4 regions of the Arthrobacter sp. P1_B3 genome follow, and region 1 is predicted to be linked to each of the others. Evidence: riboswitches for the same ligand, from Rfam matches in the RefSeq annotation. Region 1 holds a riboswitch; each other region holds the start of a gene.
The links. Region 1 has a riboswitch for thiamine pyrophosphate ahead of AC1D2F_RS09785 (bifunctional hydroxymethylpyrimidine kinase/phosphomethylpyrimidine kinase). Riboswitches for the same ligand answer to the same signal wherever they lie in the genome.
Positions count from the first base shown of each region.

Region 2: it holds a riboswitch for thiamine pyrophosphate, as region 1 does, so the genes downstream of both, AC1D2F_RS14560 (ECF transporter S component) here and AC1D2F_RS09785 (bifunctional hydroxymethylpyrimidine kinase/phosphomethylpyrimidine kinase) in region 1, are expected to answer to the same signal.
Region 3: it holds a riboswitch for thiamine pyrophosphate, as region 1 does, so the genes downstream of both, thiO (glycine oxidase ThiO) here and AC1D2F_RS09785 (bifunctional hydroxymethylpyrimidine kinase/phosphomethylpyrimidine kinase) in region 1, are expected to answer to the same signal.
Region 4: it holds a riboswitch for thiamine pyrophosphate, as region 1 does, so the genes downstream of both, thiC (phosphomethylpyrimidine synthase ThiC) here and AC1D2F_RS09785 (bifunctional hydroxymethylpyrimidine kinase/phosphomethylpyrimidine kinase) in region 1, are expected to answer to the same signal.

Region 1 covers NZ_JBFTZV010000006.1:172,219-179,786, forward strand. Annotated here, with positions in the region: gene AC1D2F_RS09780 (Rne/Rng family ribonuclease) at 1-1,117, shown strand, start outside; TPP riboswitch at 1,264-1,360, shown strand; gene AC1D2F_RS09785 (bifunctional hydroxymethylpyrimidine kinase/phosphomethylpyrimidine kinase) at 1,343-3,067, shown strand; gene rplU (50S ribosomal protein L21) at 3,471-3,779, shown strand; gene rpmA (50S ribosomal protein L27) at 3,842-4,105, shown strand; gene obgE (GTPase ObgE) at 4,223-5,812, shown strand; gene proB (glutamate 5-kinase) at 5,802-6,974, shown strand; gene AC1D2F_RS09810 (glutamate-5-semialdehyde dehydrogenase) at 7,001-7,568, shown strand, end outside.
Region 2 covers NZ_JBFTZV010000013.1:61,108-68,675, forward strand. Annotated here, with positions in the region: gene AC1D2F_RS14520 (Na+/H+ antiporter subunit A) at 1-540, shown strand, start outside; gene AC1D2F_RS14525 (Na(+)/H(+) antiporter subunit C) at 537-1,139, shown strand; gene AC1D2F_RS14530 (Na+/H+ antiporter subunit D) at 1,136-2,767, shown strand; gene AC1D2F_RS14535 (Na+/H+ antiporter subunit E) at 2,764-3,309, shown strand; gene AC1D2F_RS14540 (MrpF/PhaF family protein) at 3,306-3,584, shown strand; gene mnhG (monovalent cation/H(+) antiporter subunit G) at 3,574-3,975, shown strand; gene AC1D2F_RS14550 (DUF4235 domain-containing protein) at 4,052-4,315, opposite strand; gene AC1D2F_RS14555 (heme-degrading domain-containing protein) at 4,357-4,902, opposite strand; TPP riboswitch at 5,091-5,234, shown strand; gene AC1D2F_RS14560 (ECF transporter S component) at 5,301-5,948, shown strand; gene AC1D2F_RS14565 (ABC transporter ATP-binding protein) at 5,993-7,568, shown strand, end outside.
Region 3 covers NZ_JBFTZV010000004.1:197,244-204,811, forward strand. Annotated here, with positions in the region: gene AC1D2F_RS06495 (4a-hydroxytetrahydrobiopterin dehydratase) at 1-57, opposite strand, end outside; gene AC1D2F_RS06500 (thiazole synthase) at 116-940, opposite strand; gene thiS (sulfur carrier protein ThiS) at 946-1,182, opposite strand; gene thiO (glycine oxidase ThiO) at 1,179-2,519, opposite strand; TPP riboswitch at 2,514-2,634, opposite strand; gene thiE (thiamine phosphate synthase) at 2,661-3,356, shown strand; gene AC1D2F_RS06520 (ferritin-like fold-containing protein) at 3,453-4,127, opposite strand; gene AC1D2F_RS06525 (RNB domain-containing ribonuclease) at 4,166-5,668, shown strand; gene AC1D2F_RS06530 (DEAD/DEAH box helicase) at 5,986-7,568, shown strand, end outside.
Region 4 covers NZ_JBFTZV010000007.1:20,977-28,544, reverse strand. Annotated here, with positions in the region: gene AC1D2F_RS10255 (glucose-6-phosphate dehydrogenase) at 1-839, opposite strand, end outside; gene ffh (signal recognition particle protein) at 992-2,575, shown strand; gene AC1D2F_RS10245 (alpha/beta fold hydrolase) at 2,646-3,380, shown strand; gene thiC (phosphomethylpyrimidine synthase ThiC) at 3,377-5,212, opposite strand; TPP riboswitch at 5,208-5,316, opposite strand; gene AC1D2F_RS10235 (GNAT family N-acetyltransferase) at 5,391-5,897, shown strand; gene AC1D2F_RS10230 (amidohydrolase family protein) at 5,894-6,976, shown strand; gene AC1D2F_RS10225 (VOC family protein) at 7,059-7,568, shown strand, end outside.

The DNA.
Region 1 (7,568 bases):
AACCGTCACCAAGAACAACCTGGAAGCGGCCGAGGAAGTCGTCCGGCAGCTGCGCCTGCGCGACATTGGCGGCATCATCGTGATCGACTTCATCGACATGGTGCTCGAATCCAACCGCGACCTCGTGCTGCGCCGCATGGTGGAGTGCCTGGGCCGGGACCGGACCAAGCACCAGGTGGCCGAGGTGACCTCGCTGGGCCTCGTGCAGATGACCCGCAAGCGGATGGGCACCGGGCTGCTGGAAGTCTTCGGCGAACAGTGCGAAACCTGCGCGGGCCGCGGCATCGTCACCCACGACGAACCGGTGGAACACCGCCGCGCCAACACGGTTGCCGCGGAGCACTATGTGCCGCGCGCCGAGGCGCAGCCTGCTGCCCGCACGGAGCGCAAGAGCCGTCGCCGCGGCAGGGGAGGCCAGGGCCCGGAGACGGCGCCGGCCGCACCCGCAGCCGTCCACGTCGAGCCCACCGAGGCCGAACGCCACGCCAAGGCTGAAGCCACCCGGGCCGCGCTGGCCAACATCGCCGCCGCGGCGCACGCCGCGCACCTGCACGACGGGGAGGCAGCCGCTGCCAGCGACGCCGGGGCCCGTAAGGCCGCCGTCGACGCCGTCACGCAGCTCGCGGCCGCCGAAGAGGCAGCCGGACGTCCCGCGACCGTGCTGACGTTTGGCGGTGAGCAGGTGGCCCTGCCGTTCGTGGAGCACGCCGAGGACACGCCGGAACCGGCCCTGACCCTGGACCTGCTGACCGAGGCCTTCGCCAACCTGGGCGACGCCGAGGCCGGCAAGCCGGCCGGGATGGACGCCGTCCAGGCCCCGCCCTCCGCGGCTTCCGCGGCACCGGAGGCGCCCGCAGCCGTGCGCACTGCGCAGGCGCCGGCTTCGCGGACAGCGGACACCACGGCTCGTGGCCGCCGCGGGCGCCGCAACCGGAGCGCCAGCCGCGCCCAGGGCGCTGCGAACGAGACCTCCGTGGAGCATCGCGAGGCGACGCGGCCGGCCGCGGCCGGATCGGTTCACGAGGCCAAGGCACCCGCCGCGGCCAGGCCGGCGTCCATCCCGGCCGGCAACGAGCCGATCATCCTCGGCGTGGGCGTACCGGCGTCGGAGCTGTAGTCCGCCGCGACTGATCGCTTCCCCGACCGGTCCCTTCGACTGGTTGGACTGCGGGACCGGGCCGGAGCGGGCGTAACAATACGTCCGCTCCGGCCCGGTCCCGCTCCTGCGTTAACGGGGCAGCCCGGTGGCAACGGCTAGGCTGGAACACTGACACGGGGTGCCGCGCATCAGCCGGCTGAGATCCAGACCCGTTGAACCTGTCCGGTTAGCACCGGCGAAGGGATGTCTGACTTGTCCGCGAGATCGAATCAGTCCGAGTTTCTGCCCAGCGATTGTCAGACGGCAGGGCCGTCCCCGTCCGTGCCGTCCCCGTCCGTGCCGTCCCCGTCCGCACCCCCGCGCATTCCCCGCGTGCTGGCCATCGCCGGCTCCGACCCCTCCGGCGGGGCCGGGATCCAGGCCGACCTGAAGAGCATTGCAGCGAACGGCGGCTACGGCATGGCCGCCATCACGGCCCTGACGGCCCAAAACACCCAGGGCGTGCGCGCCGTCCACGTGCCCCCGGCCGCGTTCCTCACGGCCCAGCTGGACGCCATCAGCGACGACATCGGCATCGACGCCGTCAAGATCGGCATGCTCGGCGACGCCGCGGTGATCGACGCCGTCCGCAGCTGGCTGGAAAAGGTGCGCCCCGACGTCGTCGTCCTGGACCCGGTGATGGTCGCCACCAGCGGCGACCGGCTCCTGCAGGAATCGGCCGAGGCCGCCCTGCAGGCCCTCCTGCCGCTGGCGGACCTCATCACGCCGAACCTCGCCGAACTCGCCATCCTGCTCAAAGAGCCCGCCGCGGCCGACTGGGCTGAGGCCTTGGCGCAGGGCAAACGACTGGCGGCCCTGACCGGCACCACCGTGCTGGTCAAAGGCGGGCACCTCAAGGACGGACACTCCCAGGGCGGCCAGCCCGGGGACGGACCCGTCGACGGCGGCGATGCCGCGGAGGGCGGGAACGGCGCGGGCGCCGGCTGCCCGGATGCATTGGTGAACACCGGGGGCCTGCTCGGCCGGGAAACGGTGGTGGTGCCGGGGGAGCGGATCGCCACGCGCAACAGCCACGGCACCGGCTGCTCCTTGTCCTCGGCCATGGCCACCGTGCAGGCCCGGGTGGGGGACTGGGAAGTGGCGTTGCGGGAGGTCAAGCCGTGGCTGCTGGGCGCGCTCCGCGAAGCCGCGGCCCTGGACGTCGGCTCCGGCAACGGTCCGGTCCATCACTTCCACCACATGCAGCAAACTGGCGATGTGCACGCCCTCAAAGACGACCAACGCGGCCAGGGCAGCCTCGACGGCCACGGTCCGGCGGAGGGCGAGTTCGCCGCTGCCTTGCGCGCAGGGGCCGCGGGCGATCTTGACGCCATCTACGCCCTGGACTTCATCCGCGGGCTGGCCGACGGGACCTTGCCCGAGCACGAGTTCGCGTACTACCTCGCCCAGGACGCCATCTACCTCAACGGCTACTCCCGGGTCCTGGCCCGTGCCGCCGCGATCGCCCCCACCGAGGCGGAGCAGCTGTTCTGGGCCCGTTCCGCACAGACCTGCCTGGAGGTCGAATCAGAGCTGCACCGTTCCTGGCTCAGCACCCGCCCCACTGCCCCCAACCTGGGCCCGGTGACGAAGTCGTACGTGGACCACTTGCTGGCCGCCTCGGTGGCCGGCAGCTACGCGATCCTCGTCGCGGCGGCGCTCCCATGCTTCTGGCTCTACGCCGAGGTCGGGGCCACCCTGCACCGGGAATTCCTTGCCGGCGGCGCCCCCGTGGCACACCCCTACGCCGACTGGCTGCGGACGTACGCCGATGAGGACTTCGCCGCCGCGACCCGGCAGGCCATCGCGTACACGGACACGGCGGCCAGACGGGCATCCGGGAGCGAGCGGGAGGCCATGGCCCTGGCTTTCCGGCAGTCATCGGGCTACGAAGTGGCCTTCTTCGACGCGCCGCGGCTGTACGCCTGACACGACCTGGCCCGCACAGCCGGTACGATGGTGGGGCACGGTTCCGGAAGTCCTTGCGGCAGCACAGCATCAAGACGGTCGAGATCACGGTCAAGAACATTGACACGGTCTTTGCTTCAAGACGTTGTGGCGCCTATCACGGACTACCAGCCGGAACCAGCCTCATTTGCGGCCGAAGGCAAAATTAGCGTATTCTAGATCTTCGGTGCTTACGCCAACACTTGGGTTATGACCCTGAGAACAGCCTGCTTGGAATTCCAAGTGGATTTGTTCCGGGGATAGCTCATGGGTTCCCCCGGGGAATCCACCGGCGTTGAGGCACAGCGTGAGCCGGTCCAAACAATTTGGCCCCAGGTTCCGCACGCAAATCTAGTAATAAACGTCGAGAGAAGTGAGTTCCCCAGTGGTGTACGCGATTGTCCGCGCAGGCGGCCGCCAAGAGAAGGTTTCCGTTGGAGACTTCGTTACCCTGAACCGCGTCCCCGGTGGAGCCGGCAGCACCTTTGAGTTGCCCGCACTGCTCCTGGTGGACGGTGACAAAGTCACGTCTGCTGCTGCGGACCTGGCCAAGGTAACGGTTACGGCTGAGATCCTCGAAGACCTTCGTGGTCCGAAGATCGTCATCCAGAAGTTCAAGAACAAGACCGGTTACAAGAAGCGTCAGGGCCACCGTCAGGAACTGACCAAGGTCAAGATCACCGGTATCAAGTAACTCTTCGTTACTGTTCAGGTTCCAGCAGATTCCCCAGAATTTTTTGAAGGCAGGCATTCCAAATGGCACATAAAAAAGGCGCGAGTTCCACTCGCAACGGTCGTGACTCCAACGCCCAGTACCTCGGCGTCAAGCGCTTCGGTGGCCAGGTAGTTTCCGCAGGCGAGATCATCGTCCGCCAGCGCGGCACCCACTTCCACCCGGGCGCCGGCGTCGGCCGCGGCGGGGACGACACCCTGTTCGCCCTGACCCCCGGTGCTGTCGAATTCGGCACCCGCCGTGGTCGCCGCGTTGTGAACATCGTGGCTGCTGCAGCTGCAGAGTAACAAAACGTTCTAAATCGGTGGGGCGGGCCATTAGGTCCGCTCCACCGGTGTTTTAACCGCATTACAATCATCTTGGGCCCCTTTGTGGGTCCGGGGAACAGCACTGAGGAGATCCACGTGGCGAGCTTTGTAGACCGGGTAGTACTGCACGTATCCGGCGGTACCGGCGGCCACGGCTGTGTCTCCGTTCACCGCGAGAAGTTCAAGCCCCTCGGCGGTCCCGACGGCGGCAACGGCGGCAACGGCGGCGACGTCATCCTGCGCGTCGATCTCCAGACCACCACCTTGCTCGACTACCACCACGCACCCCACCGGCACGCCACCAACGGCGGCCCCGGCATGGGCGACTGGCGCGGCGGCAAGAACGGCGAAACCCTGATCCTTCCGGTGCCCGTAGGTACCGTGGTGAAGTCCAAGTCCGGTGAGGTCCTCGCCGACCTCGTGGGCGAAGGCGACGAATACATCGCCGCCGCCGGCGGCATTGGCGGCCTCGGCAACGCCTCGCTGTCCTCCCAGAAGCGCCGCGCGCCCGGCTTCGCGCTGCTCGGCATCGAGGGTGAATCCAGCGACGTCGTCCTGGAGCTGAAGTCCATCGCTGACATCGCCCTCGTCGGCTTCCCCTCGGCCGGCAAGTCCAGCCTGATCGCCGCCATGTCGGCCGCGCGGCCCAAGATCGCCGACTACCCCTTCACCACCCTCATCCCGAACCTGGGCGTCGTCCAGGCCGGTGAGGTCCGCTTCACCATTGCCGACGTCCCCGGCCTGATCGAGGGCGCCAGCGAGGGCAAGGGCCTCGGCCACCACTTCCTGCGCCACGTCGAGCGCTGCGCAGCCCTCGTGCACGTACTGGACTGCGGCACGCTCGAATCGGACCGCGATCCGCTCTCCGACCTCGCCATCATCGAGGCCGAGCTGGAGAAGTACGCCGTGGACATGAGCTACAGCGGGTCCGACGGCGAAGTGGTTCCGCTGAACCACCGCCCCCGCCTGGTGGCCCTGAACAAGGTGGACCTGCCCGACGGCAAGGACATGGCCGAGTTCGTCCGCCCCGAACTGGAATCCCGCGGCTACAAAGTCTTCGAAATCTCCGCGACGAGCCACGAAGGCCTCCGCCAGCTCGGCTTCGCCATGGCCGAAATCGTCCAGGCCGCCCGCGACGCCGTCGCCGCGACCCCGCCGAAGGTGCAGGCCCCCGTGCTGCGCCCCCGCGCCGTCAACGAGACCGGCTTCACGATCCGCCGCGAAGAGAAAAACCTCGAGCCGCTCTTCCGCGTCCTCGGCGACAAGCCCGTGCGCTGGGTCAAGCAGACCGACTTCACCAATGAGGAAGCGATCGGCTACCTCGCGGACCGCCTGGCCAAGCTCGGCGTCGAAAATGAACTCTTCAAGCAGGGCGCCACACCGGGCGACACTGTGGTCATCGGCGAGGACGACGGCGTCGTCTTCGACTGGGAACCGACCATGATGGCCGGCGCCGAACTTCTCGCCTCACCGCGCGGCACCGACGTGCGCTTCGCCGACATCGGCGACCGCCCGACGCGTGGCCAGAAGCGCGACGAACAGCAGGAGCGGCGCGACGCGAAGGCCGCCGCCCGTGCGGAGCTCGAAGCCGAACGCAAGGCCGGCATCTGGACCGAGTCCGTCAGCGGACGCCGCGCGCGGCAGCCGCTCAAGGAGAGTGGACTGGGCGCAACAGATGACGAGTAAGACCGTCGTCGAGCACCGGTCGCAGCCCCTCAAGGCCCACACCCTCAGCGCCCCGGACCGCAGTGCGCTGTCCGGGGCCCGCCGGATCGTCGTCAAGGTGGGCTCGTCCTCGCTGACGTCCATCAAGGGCGGGATCTCCGAAGAGGCCCTGACCGGCCTCGCCGACGCCTTGGCGCACCAGCGCAACGCCGGCACCGAGATCATCCTGGTGTCCTCGGGCGCGATCGCAGCCGGCCTCGCCCCGCTGGGACTCGAGAAGCGCCCCCGCGACCTCGCCACCCAGCAGGCCGCTGCCAGCGTGGGCCAGGGCCTGCTGATGGCCCGGTACACCCACGCCTTCGGCGCGCACGGCGTCACCGTCAGCCAGGTGCTGCTGACCGCGGATGACCTCATGCGCCGCAGCCAGCACACCAACGCGTTCCGCGCGCTGAACCGGCTCCTGAACCTCGGCGTCGTCCCGGTGGTCAACGAAAACGACACCGTGGCCACCCACGAAATCCGCTTTGGCGACAACGACCGGCTCGCCGCCCTGGTGGCCCACCTGGTCCGCGCCGACGCACTCCTGCTGCTCTCCGACGTCGACTCCCTGTACGACGGCCCGCCGTCGCACGGCGCCAAACGGATTGCGCACGTCTCCGGCCCGCACGACCTCGACGGCGTCTCGATCGGCAGCACCGGCAAGGCCGGCGTGGGCACAGGCGGCATGGCCACCAAGGTCGAAGCCGCCAGCATGGCCGCCGGTTCCGGCATCCACGCCTTGGTCACGTCCACGCCGAATGCGGCTGCGGCACTGGCCGGCGAGGACGTGGGCACGTGGTTCTCCGTCAATGGCGCGCGCAAGCCGATCCGGCTCCTGTGGCTGGCCCACCTGGCCACCGTGCACGGCACCCTGGTGCTCGACGACGGCGCGGTCAAGGCCGTCCGCGACCGCCGCACCTCGCTGCTGCCTGCCGGGATCGCCGCGGTGAAAGGCCACTTCGAGGCCGGCGACGCCGTGGAGATGGTGTCTGTCGACAACACCGTGATTGCGCGCGGGCTGGTCAACTATTCCGCCGCCGAGCTGCCCCAAATGCTGGGCCGCTCCACGCGGGAATTGGGCAAGGCGCTGGGCCGCGGATATGACCGCGAAGTTGTTCATGTTGACGACCTGGTGCTGGTCTAGGTCCACTGGACGCCTAAACTGGAAGCATGACTGAGGCCCTGACTTCCGCCGCCGTGCCCGCCGCCGTGTCTGACGTGCCTGCCGGCACCGTTCCCGCCGGCACTGCCGTACCCGCCCAGGGTTTCGGCGCGGCGCCGGATCCGGCAGGGACGCCGGCCACGGCAACGGACATCGAAGCTGCCGTCCACGCGATCGCTGACCGCTCGCGCCACGCTGCCCGCAAGATGGCGCACGCCAACCGGGCCTGGAAGGACCGGGGCCTGCGCGCCATCGGCAAGGCGCTGGTGGAACACAAACACCAGATCCTGGCCGCCAACGCCAAAGATGTCGCGGCAGGCCGGGCCGCCGGCACGAGCGCCGCCCTGCTGGACCGCCTGACGCTGACCGAATCACGCATCACGGCCCTCGCCGCGGCGCTGGAAAACCTCGCCACGCTGCCCGATCCCGTTGGAAACGTCGTGCGGGGCCAGACCCTCCCCAACGGGCTGCGCCTGCGCCAGATCAACGTACCCATGGGTGTGGTGGCCGCGATCTACGAGGCCCGCCCGAATGTCACGGTCGACATTGCCGGACTGGCCCTTAAGAGCGGCAACG
Region 2 (7,568 bases), on a different contig from region 1:
GCGCCTGAACGCCGCTCGATCATCTTCGAGGTGGTCACCCGCCTCATCTTCCACTCGATCATCGTGTTCTCCCTCTATCTGCTCCTCGCCGGCCACAACCTGCCCGGTGGTGGCTTCGCCGGTGGCCTCACCGCCGGCCTCGCCCTGACCATCCGCTACCTGGCGGGCGGCCGTTTCGAACTCCGCGAAGCCACGCCCGTCGGCGCCGGCACCCTGCTGGGGATAGGCCTGGCCACGGCGGCGGCCGCCGGAATGACGCCGCTGCTGCTGGGCGGCCAGGTGTTCCAGAGCGCCATCGTGGAGCTGTGGCTGCCGGTCTTCGGTGACATCAAGTTCGTCACCTCGACCATCTTCGACATCGGTGTGTACATCGTGGTGGTCGGGCTGGTCCTGGACGTGCTGCGCAGCCTCGGTGCGGAAATCGACGAGCACTTCGAAGAGCCCGCCGAGCCCTCCGAAGACGAGGACAGCGGCGGAGTCCCCGCCGGGGCCCCCGTCGAGGCCGACGACGCCGAAACCACCTCCAGGGGGAGAACATGAGCGTCAACCTGACCCTGCTGACGGTCATGGGCGCCCTCTACGCCTGCGGCATCTACCTGATCCTCGAACGCAGCCTCACCCGGGTCCTGCTGGGCCTCATGCTGCTGGCCAACGCCACCAACCTGCTGATCCTCGCCACCGGCGGCTACGCCGGGCTGGCGCCGATCTTCGACAAGGACACCCCGGCGGGGGACTACAACGACCCCCTGCCGCAGGCCCTGATCCTGACTTCGATCGTGATCTCCTTCGCCGTCACGGCGTTTATGCTGGGCATCATCTACCGCACCTGGGTCCTGGCCCGCCAGGATGAAATCCAGGACGACGCCGAGGACCGCCGCGTCGCAGAAACGCCCAGCTTCGATGCCGAGGACGACTCCGTGATCCCGGCCGAGACGTCAGAGTTCCCGCTGGCCATGGTCGGCTCCGACGGCGCCGGAACCATAGACAAGGCCACAGCCTCCGCTCCCGCTCCCGGCACAGGGAACGGCACGGCCGCGGTCATGTCCGGTGACCGCCCCGTGCGGGCCGACAAGGCCGCCTCTGAAGAGCAGCCCGGTTCCCTGAACGTTGACCCCAGCCCGGAAGGAGGCGAAGAGTGAACATCACCAGCTTTGCCCCGCTCGCCGTCGTACTCCCCATCCTGGGCGCCGCCCTGACGTTCCTGCTCATCCATCACACCCGGGCCCAGCGCGCGATCAGCATCGCCGTCCTGACCCTGACCCTGCTGCTGGAGTGCTGGCTGCTGGCCTCCGTCTGGGAAGGCGGGACGGCCGCGGTGGACATCGGCGGCTGGCTGCCGCCCTGGGGCATCGTGCTGGTGGTGGACCAGTTCTCCTCGCTCATGCTCGTGGTGTCCTCGACCGTGAGCCTTGCGGTGCTGATCTACGCAACGGGACAGGGCATGGCCGACGGCGACCGCGACGCGCCGGTCTCGATCTTCCACCCGACCTACCTGATCCTCGTGGCCGGGGTGTCGAACGCCTTCCTCTCCGGAGACCTCTTCAACCTCTACGTCGGCTTTGAGATTCTGCTGACGGCCAGCTACGTGCTCATCACCCTCGGCGGCACGGGCCCGCGCATCCGGGCCGGCGTGACCTACGTGGTGGTTTCCGTCGTGTCCTCGGTACTGTTCCTGATCGCGATCGCCATGGTCTACGGCGCCACCGGAACCATCAATATGGCGGATCTCGCCATCAAGCTCGGGGACCTCGACCAAGGCACCCGGACGCTGCTGCACGTCATGCTGCTGGTGGCCTTCGGCATCAAGGCCGCCGTCTTCCCGCTGTCCTTCTGGCTCCCCGACTCCTACCCCACTGCACCGGCCCCCGTCACCGCGGTGTTTGCCGGGCTGCTGACCAAGGTGGGCGTGTATGCGATGGTCCGCACGGAGACGCTGCTTTTCCCGGGGGATGCGCTCAACGCCCCGCTCATGGTCGCGGCGCTGCTGACCATGGTGGTGGGTATCCTCGGCGCCCTGGCCCAAAGCGACATCAAGAGGCTCTTGTCCTTCACGCTGGTCAGCCACATTGGCTACATGGTGTTCGGCCTGGCCATGTCCACGGTGGCCGGCCTGGGCGCCGCGGTGTTCTACGTGGCCCACCACATCACCATCCAGACCAGCCTGTTCCTGGTGACCGGCCTGATTGAACGCCGCGGCGGCAGCTCATCCATGGACCGCGTGGCCGGGCTGGCCAAGCTCTCCCCGGTCTTGGGGGTCCTGTTCTTCATTCCCGCCATGAACCTGGCCGGAATCCCGCCGTTCTCGGGTTTCCTGGGCAAGCTGGGGCTGCTACAGGCAGGCGTCGAACTGGGCACACCGCTGGCCTACGCCCTGGTGATCGGTGGCGTGCTGACGAGCCTGCTGACCCTGCTGGCTATCGCGAGGGTCTGGAACCGGGCGTTCTGGCGCAAGCCCGAGGACGCTGAGCACCCCGATCCGGTGCTCCTGGCGGCACCGGCCGACTCCGCCACCGGGGACCGGGCCGGGAGGACGAACGTGACCCTGCTGCCCCGCACCATGGTGGGCTCCACCCTGGGCCTGGTGGTCTTTGGCGTGGCCCTGACCGTCTTCGCCGGGCCGCTGTTCAGGGTGGCCGACCAGTCCGCCGAGGAGATGCTGGACAGGTCCTCCTATATCCAGGCCGTGCTTGGCGAGGACGCGCCGGTGCCGCCGGTGCCTCCGGCGGCCCAGCCCGGGCAGGGCGAGTTGCAGGGTGGCGGCAAATGAACCGGAAAAGGATCTCGCTGCGCCAGGAACTGCCGCTGCTGGTGTGGCTCGTTTTTGTCTGGGGCGCGCTGTGGCAGAACTTCAGCCCGGGCAATCTCCTCTTCGGGGCCCTCATCGCCGTGCTTGTGGCGCGCATCTTCTATCTGCCCCCCGTGGAGCTCGGCGGCCGCTTCAACGTGCTCCGCGCCGTGCCCTTCGCCCTCATCTTCCTCGGAAAGGTCGTCGCGGCAAGCTTCCAGGTCCTGTACCTCGCCGTGGTCCGCGGCCCCAACGTGGTCAGCGCCATTGTCGCCGTGCCGCTCCGGAGCCATTCCGACCTCCTGGTCACTGCCACCGGGCATGTGATCTCGCTGATTCCGGGATCCCTCGTGGTGGAGGTGGACAGGTCAACGTCCACGCTCTACATCCACGGCATCAACGTCCGCAATGCCGAGGACGCGGCCAAGCTGCGCAAGGAGGTCCGGGACACCGAGGCCGGGCTGATCAGGATCATGGGGACCAAAGACGAACTGTCCGCCCTCACACAGGAGATCGCCGCATGATGCAGACCGTCCTGACGGTGACCGCCGTCGTACTTTCCCTGGCCGCCGCGGGGGCGATCGTCCGGATCGGGCGGGGCCCCTCGCTGCTGGACCGGGTTCTCGCCGCCGACGTGCTGCTCGCCATTTTCGGGGCGGCCCTGTGCATCGACATGGCCGTCAACCGGCACCTCAACAACCTGATGCTGCTCGTTGCGATTTCCCTCATCGGGTTCGTCGGCTCGGTCACTGTGGCCCGGTTCGTGGCTGAGAGAAGGGAGAGCGTCCGTGAATCCTGAAACAGTGATCGATGCCGTCTCCGCCGTGTTCATGGTGACCGGTGCGCTCATGTCACTCGGCGCCGCGATCGGGCTGTTGCGGTTCCCGGACCTCATGAGCAGGATGCACGCCGCCACCAAGCCGCAGGTCCTCGGCCTGTTCCTGCTGTTGGCGGCGCTTGGCCTGCAGATGCGCAGCTGGTGGGTGTGGCCCGTCCTGGTGGTGGCCTGGCTCTTCCAGCTGCTCACCGTCCCCGTGTCGGCCCACATGGTGGGCCGGGCCGGCTACCGGACCAAGCACCTGCATCCGGAGCTGCTGAGCTCCGACGAGCTCGAGGCCGTAGTTCAACAGGCAGCGGGCCAGCAGGCGGCCAAACACGGAGTGGACGACGACGACGAAGCCGGCCGCTGAGCCCGTTCGGTGACCGGCGCGGCAGCCCGGCACATCGACCGACGCTTCGACCGGCGCCGCCGCTAGTCGAGTCCGGTCAGACGATGTCCTGGGTCTTGGCGAAGCGGGTGATCGCGCGCTGGGTGCCGCGGTTGGCGAGCACCTGGATGATGGCGCTGACCGATGCGGAGATCAGGGCGAACGTCAGGGCCGAGCGCAGCGTGGTGGGGACGTCGTCGTCGTGGCCCTTGGGCGGCTTGTTGCCCGTGGACTTTTCCCAGATGGTGTCCACCAGCTTGGTGCCGGCAAAGCCGGCCAGGAGGCTGATGCCGGTGCCGAGCAGCTTGATGATGATGTTCATTCTTCGGTCTCCTTGGGACGGGAACAGGGTCTCTCCCTAGCCTAGCGTTCCGGTGTGAGGACCATCCGCAGGGCCTCGACCACGAGTTCGTGGTCCGCCTTCTGGGGCAGGCCGGAGACGGTGACGACGGCGACGGCGCCCGTGCCGCGCACGTAAATGGGGAACGCCCCGCCGTGGGCGGCGAACTCCGTCTGGTCCCACCAGGCGTTGTCCTCGATCATTCCGCCGGCAGCGCGGGCCCGGAGGCCCACCAGCAGGGACGGGACCTCGTACCGCATGGCGGTCCGCTTCTTGGCGTTGATCCAGCGCTCATTGTCCGGCGTGGCACCGTCCAGCGCTGCGTGGAAGAGCACCTGCTCGCCCTTGGTGATGTCGACCGCGATGGGCAGCGAGCGTTGCCTGCCCAGCTCGACAAGGAGGAGCCCGAGGTCCAGGGCGTCGTCCTTGCTGAACGACGCGAACTGGAGCGCGTCCATCTCGGCCAGTACCCGGCCGATGAGCACCGCCAGGGATCCCTGCGGCTGCGGCTCCCTCGAGTCAGGGTCGTATTCCCCGGAGGGATCTTGTGTGGCTGGTGTCTGCGTCAAAATAATCCAGCTTTCCGGTGGGTGACGAGGCCGCCCGCTGGCGGGTCCGGGTGTCCGACACGTCGACTCTACCAAGCGGGGCGTTCCCGGCCGCGGAGACCTGCTTTGCCCCGTCCCGGATTGTGACGGCACACCACTGAAAACCCGGCCCTCCGGGTGTAAACTGAGCCAGCCCACAAGGGCGAAACAATTTACGACAGGGGAGCGCCGCCGTCGGGCATCACCGGAAAAATCCGGGGAAACCTTAGGTGGGCGCTGAGAGTGCGGGCAGCCGCAGACCCTCGAACCTGATCCGGTTAGTACCGGCGCAAGGGAGTCGAGTTCTCAGGGTGCGCGGAGGGCGGCGGAAGCCGAAGCCGGCCGGAGCACCCTCCCCTCCTGTTCCTCAGGAGGACGACATGACAGATATTTCAGCACAGCATGGTTCCGCCAGCCCATCATCGGCCCGGCGCAACTACACCTGGCGTGTGGTGGACATTGTGGTGGCCGCGTTGATCGCCGTTGCCGGCGGCGTCATCTTCTGGGCCTGGTCCCAGGGCGCGAACCTCATTTCGGTCCCGGTCAACGCGCTCTACCCGCCGCTCAGCGGACTCTACGCCGGCGGCTGGATGATCCCGGCGGTGCTGGGCATGCTCATCATCCGCAAGCCGGGCGCAGCGCTCTTCTGCGAAACCGTCGCGGCCACGGGCGAGCTCATCATGGGCTCGCAGTACGGCACCACGGTGCTGATCTCCGGCATCCTGCAGGGCCTCGGCGCGGAACTGGTCTTCGCGGCCTTCCTCTATAAGAAGTTCAACCTGCCGGTGTCCCTGCTCGCCGGAGCCAGCGCGGGCCTGTTCTGCGGCCTCAACGATTCCTTCCTGCCGTGGGGCTGGAACATCGCCTACGCAGCCGGGGACAAGCTCGCCTACATCGCCTTCACCACAATCTCCGGCGCAGTGATTGCCGGCGGACTGTCCTGGCTCGCCACCCGCGGCCTGGCCAAGACCGGAGTGCTGGGCTCCTTTGCCTCCCGCAAGGCCGCCACGGAGCCTGTTTTCTCCTGATCGCTTCTCCAGAACCCTCTTATCCTGAACTCTGCAGAGCACCCATGAGATCTTCAACAGGCGTCCGGCCGGCCGCCGTCACGGCCCGCGGCTGGGGCTGGCGGCACGCCGGAAGGCCCCGGCCCGCCGTCAGCGGCCTTGAGCTGGACATCCGGCCGGGGGAGCGCGTGCTCCTGCTGGGCCCCTCCGGCGCCGGCAAATCGACGCTGCTCCACGCCCTGGCCGGCGTGCTGGGCGACGGCGCGGCCGGCGCCTCGGGGCCGGCCGGCGACTCCGAAGACTCAGACGAGACCGGAAGCCTGCTGATCGACGGTGCCCCGCCACGGGCGCATCGCGGCCGCGCCGGGCTTGTGCAGCAGGACCCGGAAACCCAGGTGGTGCTTTCCCGCCTCGGCGACGACGTCGCCTTCGGTGCGGAGAACCTCGCCGTCCCGGCGGCGGAGATCTGGCCGCGCGTGCGCGAGGCACTCGACGACGTCGGGCTGGGCCGGCTGCCGCTGGACCACCCGACGTCGGCACTCTCCGGCGGACAAAAGCAACGGCTGGCGCTCGCCGGGATCCTTGCGATGCGGCCGGGGCTGCTGCTGCTCGACGAGCCGACCGCCAACCTCGACCCCGCCGGCGTCCTGGAGGTCCGCGACGCTGTGGGCCGCTGCCTGGACAAGACCGGCGCCACCCTGGTGGTCGTGGAGCACCGGGTGGGGGTCTGGAAAGACCTGGTGGACAGGATCGTGGTGCTGCAGCCCGGGTCCGCCACGGACTCCGCCGTGCTGATTGACGGACCGCCGGACCGGGTCCTGGCCGAGGCGCGGGACATGCTCATCGGTGCGGGCGTCTGGGTGCCGGGCTACGTCCCGGCGACGCGGTTGCGGCTGCCGGCACGGGACGCAGGTCAGCTCCTGCTCGCGGCCGACGGGCTCGCGGTGTCACGCGAGCGGCCGCGGCGGGCCGGGCTGCGCGACGGCTTCCGCACGATCGCGCCGCGTCCGGTCCAGTCCGGAGTTTCCGTCCAGGTCCACGCCGGCGAGGCCCTGACCATCACGGGACCGAACGGCGCGGGGAAGTCCACCCTGGCGCTGACGCTGGCCGGGCTCCTGCGGCCCGTTGCCGGAACGGTCTCGGCCGCGCCGAAGCTCAGCGGTGATGCCGGAACCGATCCGTACCGGTGGAAGGCCCAGCAGCTGATCGCCAGGATAGGCACCGTGTTCCAGGAACCCGAGCACCAGTTCGTCACCGGCAAGGTCCTGGACGAGCTCATGTTCGGCCCCCGCCACCTCGGCTACGGCGCAGACCGCGTGGACGAGCTGCTGGAACGGCTGCGGCTCAGCGAACTCGTGGAGGCCAACCCCTACACGCTTTCCGGCGGCGAGAAGCGCCGCCTTTCGGTAGCCACCGTGCTGGCCGCGCACCCGCAGGTGCTCGTCCTGGACGAGCCCACCTTCGGCCAGGACGCCAATACCTGGGCCGAACTCGCCTCGTTCCTGTCCGAGCTGCTCGACGCCGGCACCGCCGTCGTCTCCGTGACGCATGACGCCGAATTCAGCGCCGTCCTCGGCGGCACCGAACTCCGACTCCGGCCGCGGGAAACTGCCGCCGCGGATGCTCCCGGCCCGGATCTTG
Region 3 (7,568 bases), on a different contig from region 1:
GCCCGCCAGCGCTTCGTCGAGCTGGGGGCGGGTGAGGATGTCGTCCGTGGCTGCCATGACACTCTCCTTGACTGGTTGACCGACAAGACTGGCGGCCTACCGGGAGCGGCCGGACTCAGAGGAATTCGGCCCGGCCTTCCATCGCCGAGGACGCCAGCGCATGCTCGCGGCGCGGGATCCTGCCAGCCTTTTTTGCCAGCCTACCGGCGATGACGGCGTGTTTGAAGGCCTCGCCCATGAGCACGGGATTCTGCGCCCGGGTCACGGCCGTGGCCAGCAGCACGGCGTCGCAGCCGAGTTCCATCGCCAGGGCCGCGTCCGAGGCCGTGCCGATCCCGGCATCCAGCACCACGGGCACGGACGCGCGCGAGACGATCAGCTCGATGTTGTGCGGGTTCAGGATGCCCAGGCCGGTGCCGATCGGGGCGCCCAGCGGCATCACGGCCGTCGCGCCGAGGTTTTCGAGCCGGAGGGCAAGCACGGGGTCGTCGTTGGTGTAGGCGAAGACCTTGAAGCCGCGGGCCACGAGCTGTTCGGTGGCGTCCACGAGTTCGACTGCGTCCGGCAGCAGGGTGTGCTCGTCGGCAATGACTTCGAGCTTGACCCAGTCCGTTTCCAGGGCCTCCCGGGCCAGCTCGGCGGTGAGGACAGCATCCTTGGCGGTGAAACAGCCGGCCGTGTTGGGCAGCACCCGGATCTGCTGGTCCTCGAGCAGCTGGAACAGCGAGCCCGTCTCGGCCGGCGAATAGCGGCGCATCGCCACCGTGGTCAGTTCGGTCCCGGAGGCCACGAGCGCGGCCCCCAGCCCGTCCAGGCTCGGCGCACCGCCGGTACCCATGATGAGGCGGGAGCTGAGCTCCACGCCGTCGACCACGAACGGGTCGGCCACCGCCCCGGTCACCGGTACGGCCGGTGTTCCTGCCAACGTCGTCTCGTTCATGCTGGTCATCCTCCCTGGACTGCCGTGACAAGTTCGACGTCGTCGCCGTCGGCGAGCGCCGTGGCGTGCCACTGGCTGCGCGGCACCACTTCGGCATTGCGGGCCACGGCGACACCGAGTTTGCCCCCGTCTGCAGCCCGGCCGTCGGGGCCGATGCTGCGGCCCGTGAGCTGGCTGACGAGTGTGCTGACGGAGGCGCCGTCGGCGACGCTCCGCTCCGTTCCGTTCAGTCTGATGTTCATGCTGCTTCCTTGTTGGGGCTGTCTCCGGACGTATCCGGGATGCGGGAAAAACGGTCGGGGCGGAACCCTGCCCAGCGCGGGTCCGGCGTCCCGTCCATGAGTTGCCGGCATACGGCGGCAGCGGCGGGGGTCAGCAGGACGCCGTGCCGGAAGAAACCTGTGGCGATGATCAGTCCCGGGACGTCCCCGCCGCCCGGGCGCGCGACCCGCCCCAGCAACGGGGCGTTGTCCGGGGTGCCGGGCCGGGCCCGGGCCGTGGCTTCCAGCAGCTCCAGCTCGGCGACCGCGGGCACCAGCTGCTGGGCGTCCCGCAGCAGCTGGTAGATGCCGCCGGCAGATACGGCATGCGGATTCGACGGTCCGTCCTCGCGCTGGGTGGCTCCGATCACCACGGTGCCGTCCTGGCGGGGAACGATGTACACCGGAACCCCGCGCACCATGCCCCGCACGGTTGCGGTGAGCAGCGGCTGAAGATGCGGGGGCACGCGAAGGCGCAGGATGTCGCCGTAGACGGGCCGCAGCGGCAGCGCCAGTCCGGCGGGCAGCTCCTCGAGCCCGGCGGCGCCGAGCCCGTTGGCGACGACGGTTTCTGCGGCCCGCACGAAACCGCCACCCGCCAGCCGTACGCCCGCAACCTGTCCGTCCTGCCACAGCAGGCCCGCCGCGCGCCGCCGGATCAAACTCCCGCCCTCCGTGCCGAGCACGCCGGCGAGCCGGGCGATCAGGAGGCGGGGGTCCACCTGGTGATCGGCCGGGATGTCGAAGGCGCACGAGATGCCGGGACTCAGCAGCGGCTCCCGGCTCCGCGCCTCGCGCACTGTCACCGGTTCCACGGTGAGGCCGCAGGCCTGCTGGACTTCCCTCAGGTCCGCGAGCGCGCGCCGGTCCGCCGCGTCGGCCCCGACGGCCAGGGTCGGCGTCGTCAGGTAGCCGGTACCGGCCCGGCATTCCGTGCCCCCGGCACCGGCGTCCATCCCCGCACCGGCGTCGACTTCGGCAGCGAATCCGGGCCACAGCCGGGAGGACTCAAGCATCAGCTCCAGGAGCTGCTCCTCCTGGTAGTGCAGCTCGCTCACGGGGGCCAGCATGCCGGCCGCGGCCCAGCTGGCTCCGCTGCCGGGAGCATCATCGATCAGCACCACGGACCGGCCCGCGCGGCTGGCCTCGAACGCGATGCCGTGGCCGATCACGCCGCCGCCGATCACGGCAACGTCTGCGGTGATGTCTGTGGTGATGCCTTCGGCGCTGATGTCCCCTGCGGTACCGGGCCCGGCGTCACAAACTCTGGAAGCGGCGTCATTTGCGGCTTCGGCTGCGCGGCCGGCTCGTGAGCCCATAAAAAAATTCCTTCCCTACGCCGGTACTAGCCGGATCAGGTCAAGCGGTCGGCTCTGACGCCCTCTCAGCCGTGCAGCGGCGACATGGCTGCTGCGGGCTCCCGCGGTATGCGCCCAGTTTAGAGGAACTAGGCTGGTGCCATGAGCCAGGACCCCCTCCACACCACCGCCCGCCTCTACCTCTGCACCGACGCCCGCAGGGACCGCGGCGACTTCGAGGACTTCGTTGACGCCGCCTTCGCAGGCGGCGTTGACATCATCCAGCTGCGCGACAAATCGCTCGAGGCGGCGGAGGAACTCGAACTCCTGGAGGTCCTTCACGCGGCAGCACAGCGCCACGGACGGCTGTGGGCCGTCAATGACCGGGCTGACATCGCCTCCTTGTCCGGGGCGCCGGTGTTCCATATCGGCCAAAAGGACATTTCGTTCGACGCCGCCCGCGGCTTCCTGGGCAAGGATGCCGTGATCGGCCTGTCCACCCACAGCCCGAAACAGGTGGACGCCGCCATTGCCGCCTCACCAGGCCGTAAAGGACTCGACTATTTCTGTGTGGGACCCGTGTGGGCGACGCCCACCAAGCCGGGACGCGCCGCCGTCGGCCTCGACCTGGTGCGCTACGCCGCCCAGGCAATCGGCCGGGCGGAAGCGGACGGCACCGGCAAAGTCGACGGGGTCGTGCCGTGGTTCGCGATCGGCGGGGTCGACCTCAGCAACGTCGAGCAGGTAGTCGAGGCCGGCGCCCGGCGGATCGTGGTGGTCCGGGCGATCACCGACGCCGCTGATCCGGCCCACGCCGCGGGTGCACTGCTGGCGGCGCTGGACGCTGCGGAATCCTAGGCAGGTTCCCCGGCCCGCAAGCCCGCCGGCGTTCCGGGCCGCGGCCACCCTGGCCGGCAACCTCGCCGGCACCGCGGCTGGCGCTCGGTACTGGACCTACCCGGCCAGCCCCAGCCCTGCCATCCTGCGCGCGTGGTTCGCTGCGAGTTCGGCCGTCAGGCCGCTGACCAGCTCCCTGGCGTCGGCGTCGTCCAGCCCCGAGAGCCCGGCGAGGAACTCGTGCTCAAGGCTGACCCGCTGGGCGTGGGTCAGGACCTCACCCAGCAGGCGCCTGGCCCACAGCGCCAGGCGCGACGCGAGCCGGGGGTCATCGGCCAGGGCCGCCTTGAGACGCTCCTGCAGCACGGCCGTAGACTCGCCTGTGGAGCGGACCTGCCCGATCAGCTCCCGGGTCCCGGCGTCGACGTACCGGCCGACGGCGCTGTAAAAGTCAGCGGAGACCGTGTCGATCACGTAGGCCTTCATGAGCGCCTCGTACCAGTCCGCCGGGCGCGTGCGCTCGTGGAAGTGGTCCACTGAGGGCTGGAACGGCAGCATGGCAGCCTCCGTGTCCAGGCCCATGTGCTCGAGCCGGGCGTGGACGAGTTCGTAGTGCTGGAACTCGTCCACGGCCATCCTGCCCAGCACTGCACGGTCATGCAGCGTGGGCGAATACCGGGCGCTCGAGGACAGCCGTTCGAAGGCAGAAAGCTCGCCGTACGCCATGACTCCCAGCAGATCCGCCAGGAAGCTGTTGTAGAGGGCCGGATCGTCCGCAGTTGCGCTCATCATCCAAGACTAATAGCGGAAATCGGGCTACCCTGATTTTCGTGTCCCATCATCGCCTGACCCCCAGTGTCCACGAGCAGCAGAACCAGCTTGCCGGGGCTCTCAAGGCGCTGCGCACCACGCTGGAACTTCCCGGTCCGTTCCCCGAGAACGTGTTGCGCGACGCGGAGGCGGCGGTGGCCGAGCACAAGCTGCCGGACCTGGACCTCACACATGTCGAGTTCGTGACCATTGATCCGGCATCGTCCACTGACCTCGACCAGGCCCTGTTCATCGAACGGAGCGACGGCGGCTACAAGGTGTTCTACGCCATCGCCGACGTCCCGTCCTTTGTCGCCCCGGGCGGCGCGCTCGACGCCGAGACCCGGCGCCGCGGCCAGACCTTCTACACTCCGGACGGCCGGATTCCGCTGCACCCGGAAATCATCAGCGAGGCCGCCGGCAGCCTGCTCGCCGGGCAGCTCTGCGCGGCGTTCGTCTGGGAGTTCGAGCTCGACGCCGCGGCAGAGGTGACCTCAGTCCTCGTGCGCCGTGCACAGGTCCGCAGCCGCGCGAAACTCAGCTACAAAGGCGTCCAGGCCGAGCTCGACGCCGGCACCGCGGCGCCCGTGCTGCAGTTGCTGAAAGAGGTAGGCATCAAACGGGTGGAGCTGGAACGCCTGCGCGGCGGCGCAAGCCTGAACATGCCGGAACAGGAAATCCAGCAGCTGCCCGACGGCGGCTACCGGATCGTGGCGGCCCCGCCGCTGCCGGTGGAGGACTGGAACGCCCAGATTTCGCTCATGACCGGGATGGCCGCCGCCGCGCTCATGCTCCAGGGCAAGGTCGGCATCCTGCGCACCATGCCCGCCCCTGATGAGGCTTCACTGAGGCACTTCCACCGCCAGACCCACGCTCTCGGCAAGCCCTGGGACGGGGAAATGCGCTACGGCGAGTACCTGCGGACGCTGGACCCCACGGACCCCCGGCAGCTGGCCATTGTGCATTCGGCCGGGATGCTTTTCCGCGGTGCCGGGTACACGCACTTCGACGGCACGGTGCCGGGAGCCGCAGTCCAGTCCGCCATCGGCGCCGCCTACGCCCATTCCACGGCGCCGTTGCGGCGGCTGGTCGACCGCTTCGTGCTGGTGATCTGCGAGGCCCTGAGCAACGGCACCGAAGTTCCGGCCTGGGCCCGGGATGCCCTGCCGTCCCTCCCGGCCATCATGGGCACCTCGGACCAGCTTGCCGCGAAACTGGAGCGGCTGTCGCTGGACACCGTGGAGGCGGCGCTGCTCGTCAACCACGTCGGCCAGGAATTCGACGCCGTCGTCATCTCCGGCCCCAAACCGGCGAAGAGCAACACCAATGGCAGCGGGAACGGGAATGGGAACGGCGGCAAAGCCAACGGCAACGGAAACGGCCCGTCCGGGATCGTCCAGATCGCCGAGCCCGCCGTGACCGCGCGATGCCCCGGCGAACTGGAACCGGGCACGCAAGTCCGGGTCCGGGTGGTGTCCTCAGACATCGCCACACGCGAAATCCAGCTGGAGCTCGTGGGCTGACAGTCCCTTATCAGTCCGCAGCCGGCACGCTCCCGGGGCGTGATGACGGGTCCAGTCGAGGATCCGGGCCTCGTACAGCTAGACTGGAGAAGTAGAAATGGATGCCCGGTCGTTGATTTCCATGATTTTCGAATTCAACAAGCCCGCCCCTACGCGATCTTGAGATCCACCCGCTGGTCCCCAGTGCCAGCATTTAGATAGCCCGCGATCGGCTTCCACTGGAAATGCTTGCGCGCCTGAGCGTGCTCCGGAACGGCCACTTCGGCCGGCCCCGTTGAGCAAGCAGCGCAGCCCAAAATGAATAAGGAAACTCCCCTGTGAGTGAATTGCACACGCACCAGCTTCTGACCGATGAGTCCGGCACGGAGACCATCGAGCCCGAAGAAACAATTATCTCGGACGAAAAGCCGCACGAGATTGCCGAAAAGACCTTCGCCGACTTCAACGTCCGCGCGGATATCGTGGAGTCGCTGGCCGACGCCGGCATCACCCACCCGTTCCCGATCCAGGCCATGACGCTGCCGGTGGCACTGGCGGGGCATGACATCATCGGCCAGGCCAAGACCGGTACGGGCAAAACCCTCGGCTTCGGCATCCCGGCGCTGCAGCGCGTCGTCGGCCGTGACGACGCCGGCTTCGACAAGCTGGCCGTGCCGGGCGCCCCGCAGGCCCTGGTGATTGTGCCCACCCGCGAACTCGCCGTCCAGGTGGCCAAGGACCTCGAGAACGCCGCCAAGAAGCGCAACGCCCGCATCGCCACCATTTACGGTGGCCGCGCCTATGAGCCGCAGGTCGAGGCGCTGAAGAACGGCGTCGAAGTTGTTGTCGGCACCCCCGGCCGCCTGATCGATCTCTACAAGCAGAAGCACCTGAGCCTGAAGAACGTCAAGATCGTCATCCTCGACGAGGCCGACGAAATGCTGGATCTCGGGTTCCTGCCGGACGTCGAGACCCTGATCGCCGGTACCCCCGCGGTCCGCCAGACGCTCCTGTTCTCGGCCACCATGCCCGGCCCGGTCATCGCCATGGCCCGCCGCTACATGACCCAGCCGACCCACATCCGCGCCGCGGACCCGGACGACGAAGGCCTGACCAAGCGCGACATCCGCCAGTTGATCTACCGTGCCCACAGCATGGACAAGGTGGAAGTGGTAGCCCGCATCCTGCAGGCCCGCGGACGCGGCCGTACCATCATCTTCACCAAGACCAAGCGCACCGCAGCGAAGGTGGCCGAGGAACTGGTGGACCGCGGTTTCGCCGCCGCCGCCATCCACGGCGACCTCGGCCAGGGCGCCCGCGAACAGGCGCTGCGCGCCTTCCGCAACAACAAGGTGGACGTCCTCGTCGCCACCGACGTCGCCGCCCGCGGCATCGACGTCGACGACGTCACGCACGTGATCAACTACCAGTGCGTCGAGGACGAGAAAATCTACCTGCACCGCGTCGGCCGCACCGGCCGCGCGGGCAACAAGGGTACCGCTGTGACCTTCGTTGACTGGGATGACATGCCGCGCTGGGGGCTCATCAACAAGGCCCTGGGCCTGAGCTACCCCGAGCCCGTGGAGACCTATTCCTCCTCGCCGCACCTGTTCGAGGAACTCGACATCCCTGCGGGCACCAAGGGCCGGCTCCCCCGCGACAAGCGAGTGCTCGCCGGCGTCGACGCGGAGGTCCTCGAGGACCTCGGCGAGACCGGCAAGAAGAACTCGCGCGGCAGCGCAAAGGACGGCGCCCGAGAAGGCAGCCGTACGGGCAGCCGTGACGGCGCCCGCGAGAGCAGCCGCACCGGCGGCCGTGAGGGTGCACGTGAAGGCAGCCGCACCGGCGGCCGCGACTCGCGCCGCAGCGGCGCCGAAGCCGGCGGACGGTCCGGCGACCGCCGTCGCCGTCCCGCCGAGGC
Region 4 (7,568 bases), on a different contig from region 1:
CGTGCCCGGCGGGTGTTTTGGCGGTACGGGGCCTTGATTCTGCTGGCCCGCAGCACGGTGGCCACGGCATCGCGGAGGTCGCGTTCGTCCACGGACGCGGGCGGCTCGATTGCCATGAGGGCCATGATCTGAAGCAGATGGCTCTGGATCATGTCGCGGAGGGCGCCGGCGCCGTCGTAGTAGCGGGCGCGTCCTTCGAGAGCGAGGTCCTCGTCGAAAATGATCTCGATCTTTTCGACGTGCTGCCGGTTCCACACCGGCTCCAGGAACGTGTTCGCGAAGCGCAGGCCAAGGATGTTCAGGACGGTTGCCTTGCCGAGGAAGTGGTCCACCCGATGGATGTGGTCCTCCGGGACCAGCGCGGCCAGTGTCTTGTTCAGATGCTGCGCGGACTGCTCATCCGAGCCGAACGGCTTCTCCATGACCAGCCGGGTGCCGGCGGGCACGTCCTCGGGAGCCAGCGCCTCGCACGCGCGCTGGCTGACACGCGGCGGCAGGGCGAAGTAGATGGCCACGGGGCCCTCCATCTGCGCCAGCAGCCCGGCGAGCTGGCCTTTGGCCGTGACATCGATTTGGTGGTAGCTGCTCTCCTGGCGGATCCGCTTGAGCTCCCGCTTGCCGTGGGCATCGGCCCGGGAGTTCTCGTCCGCAAAGGACTCCTCGATCCGGCCCAGCCACTGCTCCGGCGTCCAGGGGTCCGATCCCGCTCCGGCCAGGGTGAGGCCGTCGGCGCGGCCCCGGGCCACCAGGCGGGCCAGCCCTGGCAACAGGAGCCTGCCCGTCAGATCGCCTGAGGCGCCCAGGATGAGCAGGGTTTTTACAGTTGTTTGGCTGGTCACCTAAGCCAGCATGCCATCTTGAAGGCGCATCTTGGTACCCTAGATAGTCGAGTCCTGTTGTCGAGGCGGTTCGTCCAGGCGAACACCAGTCGCGACGCTGGCGTGCCGCACCGGCCGCCACCTGTAGATCCACTGAAAGAAGTGCACGGCGCGTGTTCAATTCACTCTCTGACCGGTTGACAGCAACCTTCAAGAATCTGCGTGGCAAAGGCCGCCTGACCGAGGCGGACGTTGACGCCACAGTCCGCGAGATCCGGCGTGCCCTCCTGGACGCCGATGTCGCCGTGCCCGTGGTCCGGGAGTTCACTGGCCGCGTGCGCGAGCGTGCCCTCGGCGCCGAGGTTTCCGGGGCGCTGAACCCGAGCCAGCAGATCGTCAAGATCGTCAACGAGGAGCTCGTGGAGATCCTCGGCGGCGAGACCCGCCGGATCCGCCTCGCCAAGACCGGACCCACCATCATCATGCTGGCCGGCCTGCAGGGCGCCGGCAAGACCACCCTGGCCGGCAAGCTCGCCAAGTGGCTCAAGTCCCAGGGCCACAGCCCCATGCTGGTGGCCTGCGACCTCCAGCGCCCCAACGCCGTCACCCAGCTGCAGGTGGTCGGCCAGCGCGCCGGCGTGCCCGTTTTCGCCCCGCACCCAGGCGCCACGTCCACCGAGCTGGACCACCCTGCCGGCGACCCGGTCGCCGTCGCCCGTGACGGCGTCGAGGAAGCCAAGCGCACCCTCCACGACGTCGTGATCGTGGACACCGCCGGCCGTCTCGGCGTCGACGCCGACATGATGGAGCAGGCGCGCCAGATCCGCCGCGCGATCGTCCCGAACGAAGTCCTGTTCGTGATCGACTCCATGATCGGCCAGGACGCCGTCAACACAGCCGTGGCCTTCGACGAGGGCGTCAACTTCACCGGCATCGTGCTCTCCAAGCTCGACGGCGACGCCCGCGGCGGTGCCGCGCTCTCCGTCGCATCGGTCACCGGCAAGCCGGTCATGTTCGCGTCCACCGGCGAAGGCGTGGACGACTTCGAGCTCTTCCACCCGGACCGCATGGCCTCGCGCATTCTCGACATGGGTGACGTCCTCACCCTGATCGAGCAGGCCGAGAAGTCCTGGGACAAGGATGAAGCCGCCCGGATGGCGAAGAAGTTCGCCGACCAGGAAGACTTCACCCTGGATGACTTCCTCGCCCAGATGCAGCAGATCCGCAACATGGGCTCCATGAAGAAAATGCTCATGATGATGCCGGGCGCGCAGAACATCCGCCAGCAGCTGGAGCAGTTCGACGAGCGCGAGATCGACCGTGTTGAGGCCATTGTCCGGTCCATGACCCCGCACGAGCGCGTTGCTCCGAAGATCATCAACGGCTCCCGCCGGGCCCGCATTGCCCGCGGTTCCGGCGTGCACGTCTCCGAGGTCAACGGACTGCTGGAGCGCTTTGCCCAGGCCCAGAAGATGATGAAGAAGATGGCCGCCGGCGGCGGGATGCCCGGAATGCCGGGGATGCCCGGCATGGGCGGCGGGGCGCGCAAGGGAGCCAAGCCCGCGCCCAAGAAGAAGGCCCGCTCCGGCAACCCGGCCAAGGCAGCGCAGGAACTGCGCGACGCCGAGGCCCGGCGTGCCGCCGGCTCCAAGGCCCTGCCCACCGGGGCATCGTTCGGCCAGCAGGGCGGCGACTTCGATCCGTCCCAGCTGAATTTGCCCAAGGGCTTCGACAAGTTCCTCGGCGGCAGCAAGTAGCCGCAGCTGCTAATGCCGCCGGGACTGTGTCGCCGGCGGCATCAGCACTGAAGTGCCATAGGGTTAGACAATGTTCAAGCAGCGCGTAGTCTTCGTCCACGGGGATGGCAGCTTCGGTGCCGCCGCGTGGCCAAAGCAGCACGGAATGGCGCTGGACTACGACGCCCTGTTCCTGCGGCGGCACGGGTTTGACGCCGTCGCGGAACCCCTCGAATCCAACTTCGCCGCCGACGCCGCAATTGTGCTCGCGTCGCTGGCAGACGACGGCCGCGGCGAGGCCGGCGGCCATGTGGTGGCCCATTCGCAGGGCGCGATCGCCGCGATGATGGCTGCCGTCGAGCGGCCCGACCTCGTCCAGTCGCTCACCCTGGTGGAACCGGCCTGCCTGTCCCTGACCGCGGAGCTTCCCGCCACCGCTGCGCACCGGGCGCTCATGCAGCCGCTCTTCGACGTCCGGCACAACCTCAGCGACGACGACTTCCAGCGGGAGTTCATCCGCCGCGCGTTTGCGGCCGACGCCCCGGGGGCCACGACGCCGGAGGCCCTCCGGGCGGCGCGCCGGCTCCGCCTGCAGGCGCCGCCGTGGGAAGCCCCGCTGCAGATCGTGCCGGGCGTGCCGACGCTGGTCCTGACCGGAGGCTGGGAACCGCTGTATGAGGAAATCGCCGGCTACCTGCGCGAGACCGGCGCCCTGCACCGCACGGCGCCGGGAGGGCACCGGCCCCAGGATTCAGCCGAGGGGGACCGGGCCATCCGCTCGTACATCGCCGAGGTTAGCCGGCACCAGCACGCCCGGGCGTCCTAGGAGGCTGCAGGTTCGCCTACGGCCGGTTCCGGCAGGTAGACCTTGCCGCCCGAGGCGAGGAACTCATTGCTCTTCGCCTGCATTCCGGCCGCCATCTGCGCCAGGGCCGCCTGCGAATCAGCTGAACCGTATTCGTCCCGGATGTCCTGGCTGATCCGCATCGAGCAGAACTTGGGACCGCACATCGAGCAGAAGTGGGCTGTCTTGGCCGGCTCCGCGGGAAGCGTCTCATCGTGGAAGGCCTCCGCCGTCACCGGGTCCAGGGACAGCGCGAACTGGTCCCGCCAGCGGAACTCAAACCGCGCCTTGGACAGGGCATCGTCGCGTTCGTGGGCGCCGGGGTGGCCCTTGGCGAGGTCGGCGGCGTGGGCCGCGATCTTGTAGGTGATCACGCCCGTCTTCACGTCGTCCTTGTTCGGCAGCCCGAGGTGTTCCTTGGGTGTCACGTAGCAGAGCATGGCGGTGCCGAAGCGGGCAATCTCCGTGGCGCCGATCGCCGAGGTGATGTGGTCATACCCCGGTGCGATATCGGTGACCAGCGGCCCGAGCGTATAGAACGGGGCGCCCTTGCAGAGTTCCTGCTGGCGCTCCACGTTTTCCCGGACGAGGTGGAAGGGCACATGTCCCGGGCCCTCCACCATGACCTGCACATCGAACTCCCAGGCCCGCTGCGTGAGCTCGGCCAGCGTGTCCAGCTCGGCGAACTGCGCCGCGTCGTTGGCATCCGCCGTCGCGCCGGGCCGCAGCCCGTCACCCAGGGAGAACGCGACGTCGTACTTCGCGAAGATCTCGCACAGCTCGTCGAAGTGGGTGTAGAGGAAGTTCTCCTGGTGGTGCGCCAGGCACCAGCCGGCCATGATGGAGCCGCCGCGGGAGACGATGCCGGTGACCCGGTTGGCTGTCAGGGGCACGTAGCGCAGCAGCACCCCGGCGTGGATGGTCATGTAGTCCACGCCCTGCTCGCACTGCTCGATCACGGTGTCCCGGAAGATCTCCCAGGTCAGGGCATTCGCCTCACCGTTGACCTTCTCCAGCGCCTGGTAGATCGGGACCGTGCCGATGGGGACGGGGGAGTTGCGGATGATCCATTCGCGTGTCGTGTGGATGTCGTCCCCGGTGGAGAGGTCCATGACCGTGTCCGCGCCCCACTGGGTGGCCCACTGGAGTTTGTCCACCTCCTCGGCGATGGAACTGGTCACGGCGGAGTTGCCGATATTGGCGTTGATTTTCACCAGGAACGCCTTGCCGATGATCATCGGCTCGGATTCGGGGTGGTTGACGTTGTTGGGAATGATCGCCCGCCCCGCGGCCACCTCGCTGCGGACCAGCTCCACATCGCAGTTCTCCCGCAGCGCGACGAACCGCATTTCCTGTGTGATGACACCGTCCCGGGCGTAGCGCATCTGCGTGACGGTCTTGCCCTCAACGGCGCGCCGCGGCACCGGCCGGCCGCCCCGCCACTCGGCCGACGCCGCACCCCGGCGCACCGCCGACTTGCCGTCGTCGAGCAGCTCCCGTTCCCGGCCGGCGTAGGTTTCGGTGTCCGCCCTGGCCTCAATCCAGGATGCCCGGAAGGGCTCCAGCCCGCGGACCGGATCGCTGCCGGGGCCGGCGGTGCGGTAGACCCGGAAGGGTGCGTTCCCGACGCCGCCCGGTGAGGGTTCCAGGRCAATCTCGGTCACCGGGACGCGGATGCCATGGTCCGGGTCCGTGGTGAAGGCCAGCGAGTGGGACTTCAGCGACTGCGTGGCGGCTGCAGGCTCATTTTGGGCTGACTCAATTTGGACGGGCTCGATTTGGGCAGGGCTGTGCTGGGTCAATTGGGTATTCACGAAAATACTCACTTCCTTCGCCGGCATTACCCGGACAGGTTCAACGGTCGCAGGCTGCGTCAGCCCGATCTCAGCCCCTGCAGGGGGCACCCGTGTGGTCGTAGACGAAGCTACCACGTGCCTGTCGACGGCTGTGGAGTATGACGCGGCCGGCGGACCGCGGTGTTAGCTTGGCATTGTGACTGTGCCCGGGGCCGCGGCCCGGATCAGGACGGCGACGCCGGAAGACCTTCCGGCGCTGCCGGTTCTCGAGGCCGCAGCAGACCGCATCCTCGAAGCGGAGCCGGGGGACCAGGCGCTCCCGGCTCCGGCGTTGACGACGCCGGTCGAGCCGCGCTTCATACTTGTCGCCGGAAACCCGCCCGTAGGATTTGCCCGCGTTGACGAACTCGGCGGCCAGGCCCACCTGGAGCAACTCTCCGTGCAGCCGGACTTCGGCGGGCGGGGGATCGGCCGGTCCGTGGTGGAGGCGGCCATCGATGCGGCCCGGAGTCGTGGCTGTTTATCGATGACGCTTAGCACCTTCGCGGACATTCCGTTCAATGGGCCGTTTTACGCGAGCTGCGGTTTCGAGGAATTCGCCCAGCCGGGCCAGGCGTTGGCTGCCCTGCGGGTGCACGAAGCGCAGCTGGGGCTGGATGATCTGGGCCGGCGGGTTGTCATGCGGATTAGGCTTAGGCCATGACCGGCATCATCGAATTCAGCGGCCCCATCCTCACGGCCGCGGACCAGGAACGCCGCGGACTTTGGTCGGTGGACGGACTGCTGACCTTCCGCCGCCCGGCAGCCGCGCCGGAGACCGTGCTGGACGGCTGGGTCATTCCCGGGTTCGTGGACGCACACTGCCACATCGGCCTGGGCCCGGGCGGGGACGTTTCCGAGGACACCGCCGAATCCCAGGCCCTGGCGGACCGGGACGCCGGGACGCTGCTGGTCCGAGATGCCGGCGCGGTCCACGACACCCGCTGGCTCCAGCAGCGGGCGGACCTTCCCCGGATCATCCGCTCCGGCCGGCACCTCGGCAGGACCCGGCGCTACCTGCCGGGCCTGGCCATCGAGGTCCAGCCGGAGGATCTCGTAGAGGCGGTGCGGAAGCAGGCCCGCGCGGGCGACGGCTGGGTCAAGCTCGTGGGGGACTGGATCGACCGCGACGCCGGCGACCTGGCGGCCAGCTTTCCCGCCCGGACGGTCAAGGACGCCGTCCAGGCCGCCCACGATGAAGGGGCCCGGGTCACCGCGCACTGCTTCGCCGAAGACACCCTGGATGACATGCTCGACGCCGGGATCGACTGCATCGAGCACGGCACCGGGCTGCTGCCCCGGCACTTGCCGCGCTTCCTCGACCAAGGCGTCCCGATCGTGCCCACTCTGATCAACATCGCCACGTTCCCGGACATCGCCACGCGGGCGGAGGCCAAGTTCCCCCGCTACGCCGCCCACATGCGCTCGCTGTGGGAACGGCGGGCTGAACGGGTCCTCGAAGCCTACGAGGCCGGGGTGGCCATCTATGCCGGCACCGACGCCGGCAGCGTGATCAGGCACGGCCGGATCGTGGACGAGATCCATGCCCTGCACGCCGCCGGCCTGCCCGCAGCAGCCGCCCTCGACGCGGCGGCCTGGTCCGCGAGGACGTGGCTCGGCGCGGACGGCATCGCCGAAGGGGCCAGCGCCGACGTCCTGGTATGCGCCGAAGACCCCCGGCAGCACCTCGGCACCCTCGCGGGCCTACAGCACATTGTGCTGAGGGGGCACTTCATCCGTTAGGAATAAATTGAAGCTTCAAGTAATTTTACCCTATACGAAAGGTCGCCGATACCCGGTGGCCGCAAGACACCGGAGCGTTTCGATGACCCAAGAATCCAGCACCCAGGATCTCCTTCCGGCCGAACTCAGCATGGGCACCGTGATGCTCAAGGTCGGCGACATGAAGCTCATGACCGATTACTACCAGCGGGCCCTCGGCCTGGAAATTGTGGCCGAACAGGACGGCGGCCTCTACCTCGGACGCAAGCGCAAGCCGCTGGTCCACCTGGCGCCCGCCCCCGGCCTGAACATTCCCTCCCGCGGCGAGGCCGGGCTCTTCCACACCGCCCTGCTCTTCGAGGACCAGCACTCCCTGGCGGCTACCGTGGCCACCGCGGCCCAGTATGAGCCCCAGTCCTTCACGGGCAGCGCGGACCACCTTGTCAGCGAGGCGTTCTACTTCAACGACCCCGAGGGCAACGGCATCGAGCTGTACTGGGACCGGCCGCGGGAAGCCTGGTCGTGGGAGGGCAAGAACGTCGTCATGGACAGCCTGGCCCTGCCGCCGCAGCGTTACCTGCAGCAGTTCCTGACCGAAGAATCCGTGACCGGC